Regions from separate parts of the Pseudoalteromonas sp. SIMBA_162 genome, predicted to be linked through region 3. Evidence: predicted binding sites of a transcription regulator. Region 3 holds the regulator's gene; each other region holds the start of a gene.
What was found. The regulator FliA, encoded in region 3, starts transcription of late flagellar genes. The targets are predictions, from matches to a motif close to CTAAAGNTNNNNNNNNNNNNGCCGATA.
Positions count from the first base shown of each region.

Region 1 (3,177 bases), on a different contig from region 3:
AAGCTCCTTAAGGAGCTTTTTTGCTTTATAAGGATGTAGCAATGAAAAAAATATTAGTATCGAGTTGCTTGCTAGGGCAGCCTGTTCGTTATGATGGGAAAGGACAAACATTACAGCATCCACAATTACGGGTATGGCAAAGTAATAAGAAAATAATATCCTTTTGTCCTGAAGTGGCTGGTGGGCTATCTACTCCTAGAGCTCCTGCTGAAATAATACAGGGGAAAGTAATTACTAATTCAGGCGAATATGTAACAGAGCAATTTCAAACTGGGGCTAATATAGCGCTAGAACTTTGTAAAAAAAATAAAGTTCGTTTTGCTTTACTTAAAGAATCGAGCCCTTCTTGCGGACGAAATACAATATATGATGGAAAGCATCGCGGAATAAAAATCGAAGGTCTAGGTTTAACTGCAGCATTATTAATAAAGAATGGAGTTCAAGTATTTAGTGAAGAGCAAATACCAGCACTTATAAAAGCACTGGCACTTTAATTTTGGTTGGTTATTTACGCTGTAAGAAAACACCCGACTCTATGTGATGTGTATAAGGGAACTGATCAAATATCGCAAAGCGCTTAACGTTATGCGAACGCGTTAAATGATCTAAATCGCGTTCCAGTGTGTCAGGATTACACGATATATAAATTATGTTTTCGTAATTAGCCACTAAATCACAGGTTAACTCATCCATACCAGCGCGTGGCGGGTCGACTAATATGGTTTGGCAGTCATAGCTTTTAAGGTCAATACCGTCTAAACGAGAAAAAGTACGTTCGCCATTCATTGCTTGAGTAAACTCTTCGCTCGACATACGAATAATATCTAGGTTGTCTACATTGTTTTTGGCAATGTTGTATTGAGCAGAGTGAACAGACGATTTAGATATTTCAGTTGCGAGTACTTTATTAAAAGACCCCGCTAGCGCAATAGAAAAGTTACCATTACCGCAGTAAAGCTCTAGTAAATCATTTTTAAGTGGTTTACATAAATCTTGTGCCCACTCAAGCATACTTATATTTACTTTTGCATTAGGTTGCGTAAAGCTATTTTCTACTTGTTGGTAAATTAGTTCTTGGCCATTTACAGTTAATTGCTCTGTTACAAAGTCATCACCTAGCACTTCTTTCTGCTTACGTGCTCGGCCAATAAAATCTATTTTATATTTTTCACTCAGTTTTGCCTTTAGTGACTTAATTTCACGTAGCCATTCATCATCAAGCGGCTTGTGATAAAGCAAGCTCACTAAAATTTCACCACTGAGTGTAGACAGGTAATCTATTTGAAATAGCTTTCGGCGTAAAACCTCGCATGGTTTAAGGTTTTCAATCATCACCTGCATGATTTCACCAACAAGCGGTGCCGCAGGGTCAAACATATCAACGCGTATTTTTTCTTTAGTTTGCTGATCAAACATTATATGAAACAGATCGTCTCCATCATGCCATACTCTAAATTCGGCACGTTGGCGGTAGTTAATTGGCTCCGAGCTAAATACTTCTAGCTGCTCCACACCAAAACGTTGAAACTGTGAAGTTATACGCTGTTCTTTTTCACTTAACTGCGCTTGGTACTGTGTGGTATCTATTTTAATAACTGCCATTCGCGTTACTACCTTATCTAAGATCTGTTTATCGGCGCTATTGTAGGGAGCGGTTCGCATTTGTCTAGTTTTGGCTAGAATAAATGATGTTTTTTTGCACGGTTTACTTTAGTTTTTTATGCCCTGGCCGATAATAAACTACGCACGCTCAGGAGACGATTCATGAAAATAGGCAATTATGGCTTTGTACCAAGCCAGAACATAAACAAATTCAACAACAAAGCTGATGTACAACAACCTACCATCGCGTCTCCGCAAGACAGCTATCAGCAACGAGGTAAAGAATTAGCTGCTAAAGTTTTAGGTGATAAAATGGCAGAGCAGCTTGGTTTGCCTGTTCAAGAAAAAAAAGCAGATAAGCCCCTTTTTGATTTTGAAGCAATAGTTAAAAATGTACTCGACTTTGTCACCGGCGCCGTTAATAAAGCAAAAGCTGATGGTGCCGATGACGATAAATTAAAAGGTATGCTAAGTGATGCCCGTAAGGGGGTTCAAATAGGTATTGATGACGCTGTTGATGAGTTAAAAGAATCCGGCGTTCTGAACGATGAAACCCAAGAGGGAATCAACAAATCAAAAGAAGGTATTTTTGATGGCCTTGATAAGTTTGAAGATAACTTGTTCAACCCAATGCCCGCTAGTGTGGGGGTAACTCAAGCACAATACGCAAGTTTAAGTAATAATGCTCAGTACAGTTTCACAACCGCAGAAGGTGATGAAGTAACAATAAGTTTTGCCGATGCGTTTAAATCTCAGTCTGCTAGTAGTTATCAGCGTGGTGAGGGAGGGGAGGCATTCGTAAGTGAATCATCACAATCGAGAGAACTTTCATTTTCAATGTCAGTTAACGGCGACCTTAATGATAAAGAGCAAGAAGCAATTAATGAATTAATGGAAAACCTACAAAACGTAAGTAAGACCTTTTTTAGCGGCGATTTAGAGCAGGCATTTGAAGAGGCGCAAGAGCTTAGTTTAGGCAATGAACAACTTGTCGCATTTTCAATGGATTTACGCCAAACCAAAACAGTTGCTGCAATAAAGGGTTACGAAGAAAATAAACCGGCTCCAGAAAAAGTAATTGCAGATAAAGTAGCGCCTTTTAATGATGACCTCCGAGAGGCTTTTTCTAAAGCAACCGAGCTAGGTATTCAAAATCAATTATCAGGTATTATGCAGTGGCTTAATGAAGATCAAAGTGAGATCGATAAACTGGTTGATTACACAAAAGCTATGTTTGAAAACCTTAATAAGATAAATAGCGCTACAAAGCAAACAGCAGAGGAAGTTTAACCTCAACATTAAACTACTTTCTTTTGCAAAAATCACATGGCAAACTGCCGTTCTAATCTAATAATAGGAACGGTCGTTTGTCAGCGCATATAATGGTTTTTGATTCAGGGATTGGTGGCACAACAGTACTTGATCATATAAAGCAACGTATCCCGAATGCTCAATATAGCTATTTTATGGATAATGCTTTCTTACCTTATGGAGCTCAAACACAACAAACAATTATTAATCGTTTGTGTTCGCTCATTCATTTCATTAAGTTAAACAAGCTAAACGTCGATTTAA
Region 1 covers NZ_JAWJBQ010000037.1:1,429-4,605, reverse strand. Annotated here, with positions in the region: gene R0J88_RS18115 (DUF523 domain-containing protein) at 42-494, shown strand; gene trmA (tRNA (uridine(54)-C5)-methyltransferase TrmA) at 505-1,602, opposite strand; gene R0J88_RS18105 (DUF5610 domain-containing protein) at 1,765-2,892, shown strand; gene murI (glutamate racemase) at 2,970-3,177, shown strand, end outside.
Region 1: the regulator FliA is predicted to act here: its motif matches at 1,709-1,735, upstream of R0J88_RS18105 (DUF5610 domain-containing protein).

Region 2 (3,177 bases), on a different contig from region 3:
CTGTATGCCCTGATACTGTAATTTCACCTGGTACGTCTTTTAAAAGTTCGCCAATGTCTTGAATAATCGGTTTAAACTTAGGTTGTAAAAAAGCACTGCCCGAAGGAAACGAGCCATTTTCTCTAATACGAATAATAATTTGCTGACCTAATGATTCAAGTTCTATTGCACCATCTATTATTTGCCTTTCTAACTGCTGCGCTATTTTTTTAACCAGCTCATTTGTTTGCTCTTGATCTGCAGCGGATATTGCTTGTTCTGATGACTGCTCTTGTGAGGTACTTCTAGATTCACCGCCACGTTTATCGCCTCGCTGTTCTTGCCTGCCGCCCGCTGAACTTTCATCACCAGCCTGAAACTCTAGCATTTGCTGGGTCATTTCAACGGTTTGCTGTTGAATAGTTTCAATGGGTGTAGGCTCTGGCTTACCTGGGGTAAATTCCATAGCGATAACCGATGTCCCTTTTGGGATATCTTTAACTTCGATTTTATTTTGCACACCAAAAGCAAACTTCATAGAACCTGCAATTTGCTTGAATTTAAGTACATCCATTTCTGAGAATGCCAATAAGAGTACAAAAAAGCACATTAATAGCGACATTAAATCAGCAAATGTACCCATCCAAGCAGGCAAACCGGGGGGTGGGCATTTGCACTCTTCATCAGACATGGTTACTCCTCGGTATCAACTTTACGTTTAGACTCAGCCAAGTAGTTTTTCAAAATACCTTCAATAACTTTGGGGTTTTGACCATCTTGAATTCCTAAAATAGCATCAAGAATCAAACGCTGATTCATCGCTTCTTCGTCTTTACGCAGCTCGAGTTTTACCTGAATCGGAATTGCTACTACATTCGCCAAAAATGCACCATACAGAGTGGTCAATAGTGCCACGGCCATTGCAGGTCCGATAGCTTTGGGGTCGTCCATGTTTGATAACATGGCAACGAGGCCTATCAATGTACCAATCATTCCCATTGCGGGAGCTATGTCGGCAAGTGCTTTAAATAAGCCAGCACCTAGTTCATGACGGGTGGTGGTTAGGGAAATATCTTTTTGAAGTGTAGCGCGCACAACATCTGCGTCATGACCGTCAACAAGCATGTCAACGCCTTTACGCATAAATGGGTTTGGGATTTCAGCTTCTTCGAGTGCTAAAAAGCCACCTTTACGAGCAGAATCCGCAAGCTCTACTGCTTTTTCTATTAACTCTTCTGGCGACTCAATTTTAAACATGAATGCCTTACCAACAACCTTACCTATCCCTAAAAACTGAGACATAGTGAAGTTTGATAAAACAATAAACAGCGAGCCACCAAATACAATTACACTTGAAGGCGCATCGGCAAACATGCCCATTTCACCGCTACTACTCATAAACATAGACATGACAATTAAGCCTATTGCGCCTAGGATCCCTATTATGGTTGCTAAATCCACATTTCCTCCAGAGATTTCATGTTTAAATGCCTTATCATAAACTTTTTATTATTAACTGCTTATCGGCAACATACTGAATTGCTTAAGTCATTTTTGTAAATAAACATAAAAGTTATATTTATTATTTTATATCAAGTTAGGCGCACTGCCTAATTATCGAGTTTTCCTGACTAATAGCACTGATTAACACGCGATTAATCGCGCTAAATGTAAAAAACTCATATCATCCTTTGACCTAGTTTAGCATTCCCCCTAAAATTGGCTCCTAAATTTATCATGTAAGCTGAAATAAAGATGGCGACTAAAAAACCTGAAAACTTAAGTTTCGAAAAAGCACTAGAAGAATTATCAACAATTGTTAGTGAAATGGAACAAGGTGATTTATCGCTTGAACAATCATTAAAGCAGTTCGAGCGTGGTATTGCACTCGCTGGTGCGTCATCTGAAAAACTACAGCAAGCAGAACAAAAAGTTTCTATTTTAATGGGCAATAGCGAAAAGTCAGCACTTACAAACTTTAATAATGATATGGAATAGTTGTGAGCATAAAAGACTATATTGAACGTGCTCAAATAGATGTAGCTACTACACTCAATAGCTACTTTGAACAACCGCTCGATAGCGATAAAACAATAAAAGAAGCCACTCATTACAGCTTATTTAATGGTGGAAAAAGGCTGCGCCCTTTTTTGGTGTACGCTGTTGGTGAAATGCTAGGCGCTAAAAAAAGTGACTTAGACGTTTTGGCTGCAGCCATAGAATGCATTCATAGTTATTCATTAGTACATGACGACCTACCAGCTATGGATGATGACGATTTACGCCGCGGCTACCCCACTTGCCATATTGTGTATGGCGAAGCGCAAGCCATTTTAGCGGGTGATGCATTACAAACTCTCGCCTTTGAACTTATAGCCACACATAACTTTAATTGCTCAGCGCAATCACAAGTAAAAATGATTGCTGCACTTGCACATGCATCAGGTATTGAAGGGATGGTTGCAGGACAAGGTTTAGACATTGCCGCAACTGACAAAATTGTTTCTGTACAACAGCTTGAGCGCATCCATAAGTTAAAAACCGGTGCACTAATTAACTGTGCTATAACACTAGGTGCACTGTGCAGTGAAAAAGCAGATGAACAAACTTTAGAAAACTTGAGCGTTTTTGGGTATGCTATAGGGCTGGCATTTCAAGTACACGACGATATTTTAGACGTGGAAGGTGACACCTTTATACTAGGTAAACCACAAGGCTCGGATATAGAAGCGAATAAAGCGACATACCCGGCGTTATTAGGTATGCTAGGCGCTAAAGAAAAGGCGCAAAATTTAATAACACAAGCCCACGAAGCGTTAGCACTTATTGATGCAGATACTACGCTTCTTGCGTCGCTAGCAAATTACCTTATTGAACGTGACCACTAGTCACAGTTTAAGCGTATTGCAAATAGCACTGACATTATTACTTAACATTCGTTGTTCACTCCCATTTGAAAGCGAATGTGATCGAAGGATATAAAAAAGCCATGACACTTGATAGTAGCAAGTATCCATTACTTAACTTGGTTGACAAACCAGCTCAATTACGAGACTTAGCGCAAGATAAACTTCCCGAGTTTAGCAATGAGCTACGTGAGTATTTACTTAACTCTGTATCGCAAAGTAGCGGTCATTTAGCGTCTGGTTTAGGCACAGTTGAGCTTACAGTTGCACTTCATTATGTATATAACACACC
Region 2 covers NZ_JAWJBQ010000021.1:59,859-63,035, reverse strand. Annotated here, with positions in the region: gene R0J88_RS15195 (flagellar motor protein MotB) at 1-670, opposite strand, end outside; gene pomA (flagellar motor protein PomA) at 673-1,440, opposite strand; gene R0J88_RS15185 (exodeoxyribonuclease VII small subunit) at 1,735-1,977, shown strand; gene ispA ((2E,6E)-farnesyl diphosphate synthase) at 1,980-2,867, shown strand; gene dxs (1-deoxy-D-xylulose-5-phosphate synthase) at 2,969-3,177, shown strand, end outside.
Region 2: the regulator FliA is predicted to act here: its motif matches at 1,501-1,527, upstream of pomA (flagellar motor protein PomA).

Region 3 (3,177 bases):
ATCGAGAGCTTGTAAAATTACGTCCATCAATTCCGAATTAACCGTTCGTACGCCTTGCCTAAGCAGATCGAACACATTCTCTGCGCCATGACATGCGTCAACGAGCTCGGTCATAGCTAAAAACCCAGCACCACCTTTTACAGTGTGAAACCCTCTAAATATGGCATTGAGTAATTCGGTGTCCTCTGGATTGTTTTCCAGCTCAACTAACTGTTCAGATAAAAGCTCTAGGATTTCTCCTGCCTCTACAAGAAAGTCTTGTAAAATATCTTCATCGACTTCAAACATGCAGTTACTCTCCTCTTAGAAGCCCAAACTTGATAAAAGATCATCGACTTCATCTTGATCAGATACAACATCATTACGTGATTCTTTATCAATAATAGGGCCTTCTGGACCTGCTAAAGTTTGTTCGTCTAATGGTTCATTTGTTTTTTGTTGTTCTATTTTTTCGGCTTTACTTTCGCTTTGATCAGCGAAGGCTGTCAAAAGATGAATTAAGCTTTCTTCAACTTCTCTAACAAGCTCAATAACTCGGCGAATAACTTGTCCGGTTAAATCTTGATAGTCTTGTGCCATAAGTACATTAGTCATCAAACTTTGCAGCTCATCGGTTTTATGATGAGAATTGTTCATAAACTTATCAATGCTGTGGCATAACGATTTAAACTCCCCTAACTCAATCTCTCGATTCATTAGGCGATCCCATGTCGGTTTGATATGAGATATTTCATCTGCCAACTGTTGAGCAATTGGTAGGCTAGCCTCAACTGCATCCATTGTTTTATTCGCGGCATTTTCTGTCATTTCTATAACATAATTGAGCCGTTTTTTTGCATCTGGAATAGCATCGGTAGTTAAGTCAGATAAGCGAGTGTCTAGCTCAAAGCTTTTTAAAGCTTCATGCAATTGACGGGTTAACTTTCCAACCTCAGCAAATATTTCAGATTGCTCCTTAGAAGCGGTATCTAAAATTAACTGATTGGCTTTGTCTTGCTCACCGTTTTCTAGAAAAACAACGAGCTGACGAGCTTGTTCTAAAGTTATTTGAGGCGCAGCAAGTGCTGACATAAGCCTCTCCCCCTATCATTAGCCTAAACGTTCAAATACTTTTTCTAATTTAGTTTTGAGTGTTCCAGCAGTAAATGGCTTAACGATATAACCATTAACACCTGCCTGTGCTGCCGCTATAATTTGTTCTTTTTTAGCTTCAGCCGTTACCATCAATACTGGAATGTGTTTAAGCTTATCATCCGCACGTATTGCTCTTAGTAGGTCTATACCCTGCATTCCTGGCATATTCCAATCGGTAACAACAAAATCAAATACTTGATTTTGTAGCATTGGCAAAGCGGTTGACCCATCGTCTGCTTCTTGAACATTAGTGAAACCTAAGTCACGCAACAGATTTTTAATAATACGTCTCATTGTTGAAAAATCGTCAACAACCAGAATTTTCATGTTTTTATCCAAAACATCCCCCAGTGAGGTCTTAACCTTGTTTACTTACTACTAATTTATCCAGTCATTGATTTTAGCTTTAAGCTTAATCATCGCCTGACCATGTATTTGACTTACACGCGATTCACTTACATCGAGTATATGCCCTATTTCTTTTAAATTCATTTCATCGTTATAGTACAAAGACAGCACCATTGCATCACGTTCTGGTAAAGATTTTATTGCACCTAATAAAGACTCGTTAAACCGCTCATTTTTAACATTATTAAACGGTTTGTCTAGCGCTAAATCTTGGCCCACTGGACTGATGGCATCTTCATCAACACCAAGGTCTTCAATACCGAGTACTTTACTTGCATTTACATCGTTTAAGATATGATGGTACTCATTTAACGAAATTTCAAGTTTTTCAGCAACTTCTATATCTGTCGGCTCACGGTTTAAGCTTTTTTCTAAAAAAGCAATTGTTTCGGCCACCAAACGGCTTTTACGATGCACTGAACGGGGTGCCCAATCGCCACGTCGCATCTCGTCAAGCATTGCCCCACGAATACGAATCCCCGCAAAAGTTTCAAAGCTAGCCCCTTTGGTTGCATCAAAACTTTTAGATGCTTCAATCAGGCCTATCATTCCTGATTGGATTAAATCGTCCAGCTGCACGCTGGCTGGTAAACGCGCTATAAGATGACATGCCACTTTTTTGACAAGTGATGCATGTTTTTCAACAATCACATTTAAATTTTGTGCTGATTGATATCCCATAACTTTATTCACCAATGTTGTCATAATTAGCCGTTTACTAGTTTCTCTATGAAAAACTCCAGATGACCTGATGGTTGATTAGGTATTGGCCATTTAACTGCTTTTGTTGCTAATGCTTGAAACGCAAGTGCCGCCGGCGAATTAGGAAAAAGCTCTACAATAACTTTTTGGCGACGCGTTGCTTTGCGCATATTTTCGTCGTAGGGAACCGTTGCGACCAGGTCCATTGATACATCTAAAAAACGATCGGTCACTTTGGAAAGTTTAGCAAATAACTCTTGCCCTTCACGCATACTACGGACCATATTTGCAACAATTTTAAATTTGTATACACCATGCTCGCGACTCAACACTTTAATGAGCGCGTAAGCATCTGTAATCGATGTGGGCTCGTCGCATACAACAACCATGACGTCTTGTGCCGCGCGAGAAAAACTCAGCACCATGTCTGAAATACCTGCGGCTGTGTCGACAATTAAAATATCAAATTCTGTATTTAATTCACTAAAAGCCCGTATAAGTCCCGCGTGCTCTGAAGGCGACAATTCAACCATACTCTGAGAGCCTGACGTTGCGGGTACAATCTTTATACCTGCGGGGCCTTCAACTAAAATTTCATCAAGTTCACATTCACCAGATAAAACATGTGATAAGTTACGTTCAACACGTAGTCCTAGCATAACGTCACAGTTTGCTAAGCCTAAATCGGCATCAAGAACCAACACTCTGTTACCTTGCTGGCCTAATGCAATTGCAGTATTCAGAGAAACATTTGTTTTTCCTACTCCACCTTTACCGCCAGTGACAGCGATAACTTTTACGCCGTTGTTATTGTTTTGACTCATTTTGCGCAGGCCACTTGCTTGATCTAATACTGTGTTAATCATACATCCCTACTGTGCTTGGCGCCACTGCTTGGTGCCTTGAATGTTGTGCTTTTGCTCTTTTTAAATA
Region 3 covers NZ_JAWJBQ010000018.1:72,376-75,552, forward strand. Annotated here, with positions in the region: gene R0J88_RS13945 (chemotaxis protein CheA) at 1-288, opposite strand, end outside; gene R0J88_RS13950 (protein phosphatase CheZ) at 304-1,071, opposite strand; gene cheY (chemotaxis response regulator CheY) at 1,090-1,473, opposite strand; gene R0J88_RS13960 (RNA polymerase sigma factor FliA) at 1,513-2,223, opposite strand; gene R0J88_RS13965 (MinD/ParA family protein) at 2,250-3,110, opposite strand; gene flhF (flagellar biosynthesis protein FlhF) at 3,103-3,177, opposite strand, start outside.

Region 4 (3,177 bases), on a different contig from region 3:
TAAAAAAATGGAAAGTGGACGAGATCGTTTATTAGAACTGCACTCATCGGGACAAGGCGCCGCCGACTCATTAGTTGCTGATATTGAAAAGCTCGACAACCAGTTTGAGCTGCCCAGCTACATGATTAACGTGTTCGACACCTTTGGTGTAAGCCAAGAGGACAAAGGCGAAAATACAATTATATTAAAGCCTACAGAGCATATGTTAAGCGCGTCATTTCCATCGCTTAAAGATGACGGCATGACAGTGACATTTGACCGTGATACTGCACTTTCACAAGAAGATGTACATTTTATCAGTTGGGATCATCCAATGGTGCAAGGCACGATGGATATGATTTGTGATGATGACTTTGGTAGCGCATCGGTTGCTTTACTCAAAAACAAAAAACTCCCTGCGGGCACCTTTTTTGTTGAGCTTATTTTTGTAGCCGAAGCAATGGCGCCTAAAGCATTACAAGTGGGCCGCTTTTTACCCCCAACGCCTATTCGTATATTGCTTGATAAAGCCAGTAATAACTTAGGCGAAAACGTCGCATTTGACGGGTTTAACCAACAGCTTTCAGCCGTTGGTCGTCAAACAGCAAGTAAACTTGCGGGTGCACTACAAAGCGCAATTCACCCTATGATCACAACAGCAAAAGACATGGCACAAGAAAAACTCGAGGTTATTCGTGCACAGTCGCTAGCTAAAATGCAAACGTCTCTTAGCGAAGAACAAGAGCGATTAAGCGCGCTTAAGCAAATTAACCCTAATATTCGCCAAGAAGAAATTACCTTTTACGATAAGCAACGCACCGAGCTAACTGCACACATTGAAAAGGCGCAGTTACAACTAGATGCAATTCGCTTAATCGTGGTTTCTCACTAAGGTTTTGAGCTTTTAGTTGTTAGTAAAAATTGCAAACAACAGCAGCTAAGTAAAGCGTGGTATTTATACCGCGCTTTTTTATATTCAAAAAAGTATATAAATTAGAAGCCTTCGTACAGGCTATCAATGTTTTCCTTGAGCCTTTGCCCTTGCTACCCTAAAATAGCGTCCTTCAAAATCATTAAGGTCGGCCGTGTTAGTTAATTACAATCCCCCAATGAACCCGTATTTAACCATACTTTTTCAAGACGACGACTTGCTCATTGTTAATAAACCCAGCGAATTATTGACCGTACCAGGTAAAGATCCTAAGCATGCCGACAGCTTAATTAACCGCGTTAATCGCGTATTTCCAACCGCAAGAATTGTTCATCGTCTTGATATGGCAACGTCTGGCATACTCTGCCTAGCTATGAATAAAGCTGCCCATAGGCATTTAAGCATGCAGTTTCAAGAACGTGAAACTGCTAAGCGGTATATTGCTCGCATATTTGGGCAACTTGAACAAGACAATGGCTCGGTTGATTTGCCACTTATTTGCGACTGGCCTAATCGCCCAAAGCAAATGGTAGATCATGAAAATGGCAAGCCATCACTCACTCATTTCAAAATACTTGAACGCGAAGAAAGCGCCACACGCGTAGAGCTCACTCCAATTACGGGGCGTTCACATCAATTGCGCGTACATATGCTAAGCCTTGGCCACCCTATCTTAGGTGACCGACTCTATGCCTATAAAGAGGCGCTTGCAGCCGCACCGCGTTTACAACTCCACGCACAAATGTTGCAACTAAAACACCCGGTAACCGAACAAGTAATGACCTTTGAAGCAGAACCCGAGTTTTAATGGGCTCAATTACTTAGGAAAAATTAAACTTTTAAACAACTATGCCGATACCTAACTAATGACGACTGGTTGAGCGTGTTATGGTGTTTTTGCAATTATTTAAAAAGGTTCTGTGTTACATGGCATTTAGCTGTGTAGCCCTTTTAGCACTGTGTACAACGGCTGCAGAACATATTGCCCCGCCTTCTTTATCAAGTATTGAAAATAGCGATATTAAACGCCTTTTACCTACCGACGAAGTAAAAACAATGCTAGCTGGTGAAACTGAATTTTTAAGTTTACGTAGTGAGTACATGAGCGCTGATTTTAGAGGGATTGTATTACTTATTCCCGATTGGCAATCAACCCCTACCAACAATGCTGGAATGAATTACTTGCGCAAAGAGCTTAACAATTTAGGCTACACCACCTATGCGATGACCACCCCTGATATTGATTGGCAAGCGAGTAAAATAGCTGAGCCTGCTGCAGAAACAGCACCACGTGCCGCCACTGAAACAGAGAGTCAAGCCAACAGTGAGTCAGAGCAGCCTAATGCTTCAAGTAAAAATGAAGCGCCTCATCATGTGGATGCCATTGAAGCCATCAGCGACGAAATACTCGATAACTACAAACTAAATTTACTGGCGCGCTACAAAGCCCTTTACCAAACCGCGATGGAAGAGCCTAGTAATATTGTTATTATTGCCCAAGGCACCAGCGCAGGGGTTTTAACTGAGTACTATGCAGACTTTCCACAAGAGCGTATTGATGCGTTTATTAGTGTAAGTAGCTATTTACCCAATGCAAAGCGCAATAAAAGCTTAAGCCAAACAACGTCTCTTGTTACGCCTGCACTTTTAGATATTTATTACGCCAGCGACAACCGTGACATTTTAATTAACTTAAAAAATCGCCAGCGCTGGGTTAACCGAAACGCCAAGTTTGACTACCGCCAGCGCCAGTTATTTGGGCTTCGTGATCAACCTCAACAACATGCTCGGCTAACAAAAGAAATAGACGGCTTTTTACGCCGCCTTTTTTAAATACTCATAGGCTGCTTGAATGTCTTGGCTTTTTTTAACGGCTAATTCCATCATGTGCTTTGGTAAACCCTGCGATACTAATTTATCTGGGTGGTGTTGCGCCATTAACTTACGGTACGCTACTTTTACTTCTCGCTCTGTTGCTCCCTCGTTAAGCCCTAAAAGTCCAAGTGCTTGAGTACGATTCATGTTGTTATTAGGTGGCACATGATGCCCTGAGCCTTCTTTATAACTGCTACTTTGCCCTTGCTGTTGTTGATAACGCTGTTGCTGTTTTCTAAAATTAAACTCAGCTTGATAGCGTTTAAGCACAAACGCAAAATGCGTTTTAGAAATGCCTAGCTGTTTACTTACTTCACTTAGTAACTGCTTTTCTTGCTCAGCCAAAACGCCATCAGAAAACGCCATTTGAATTTGTATTTCTAAAAATAATT
Region 4 covers NZ_JAWJBQ010000010.1:48,235-51,411, reverse strand. Annotated here, with positions in the region: gene rapA (RNA polymerase-associated protein RapA) at 1-871, shown strand, start outside; gene rluA (bifunctional tRNA pseudouridine(32) synthase/23S rRNA pseudouridine(746) synthase RluA) at 1,065-1,718, shown strand; gene R0J88_RS09345 (DUF3530 family protein) at 1,838-2,743, shown strand; gene djlA (co-chaperone DjlA) at 2,726-3,177, opposite strand, start outside.
Region 4: the regulator FliA is predicted to act here: its motif matches at 1,742-1,768, upstream of R0J88_RS09345 (DUF3530 family protein).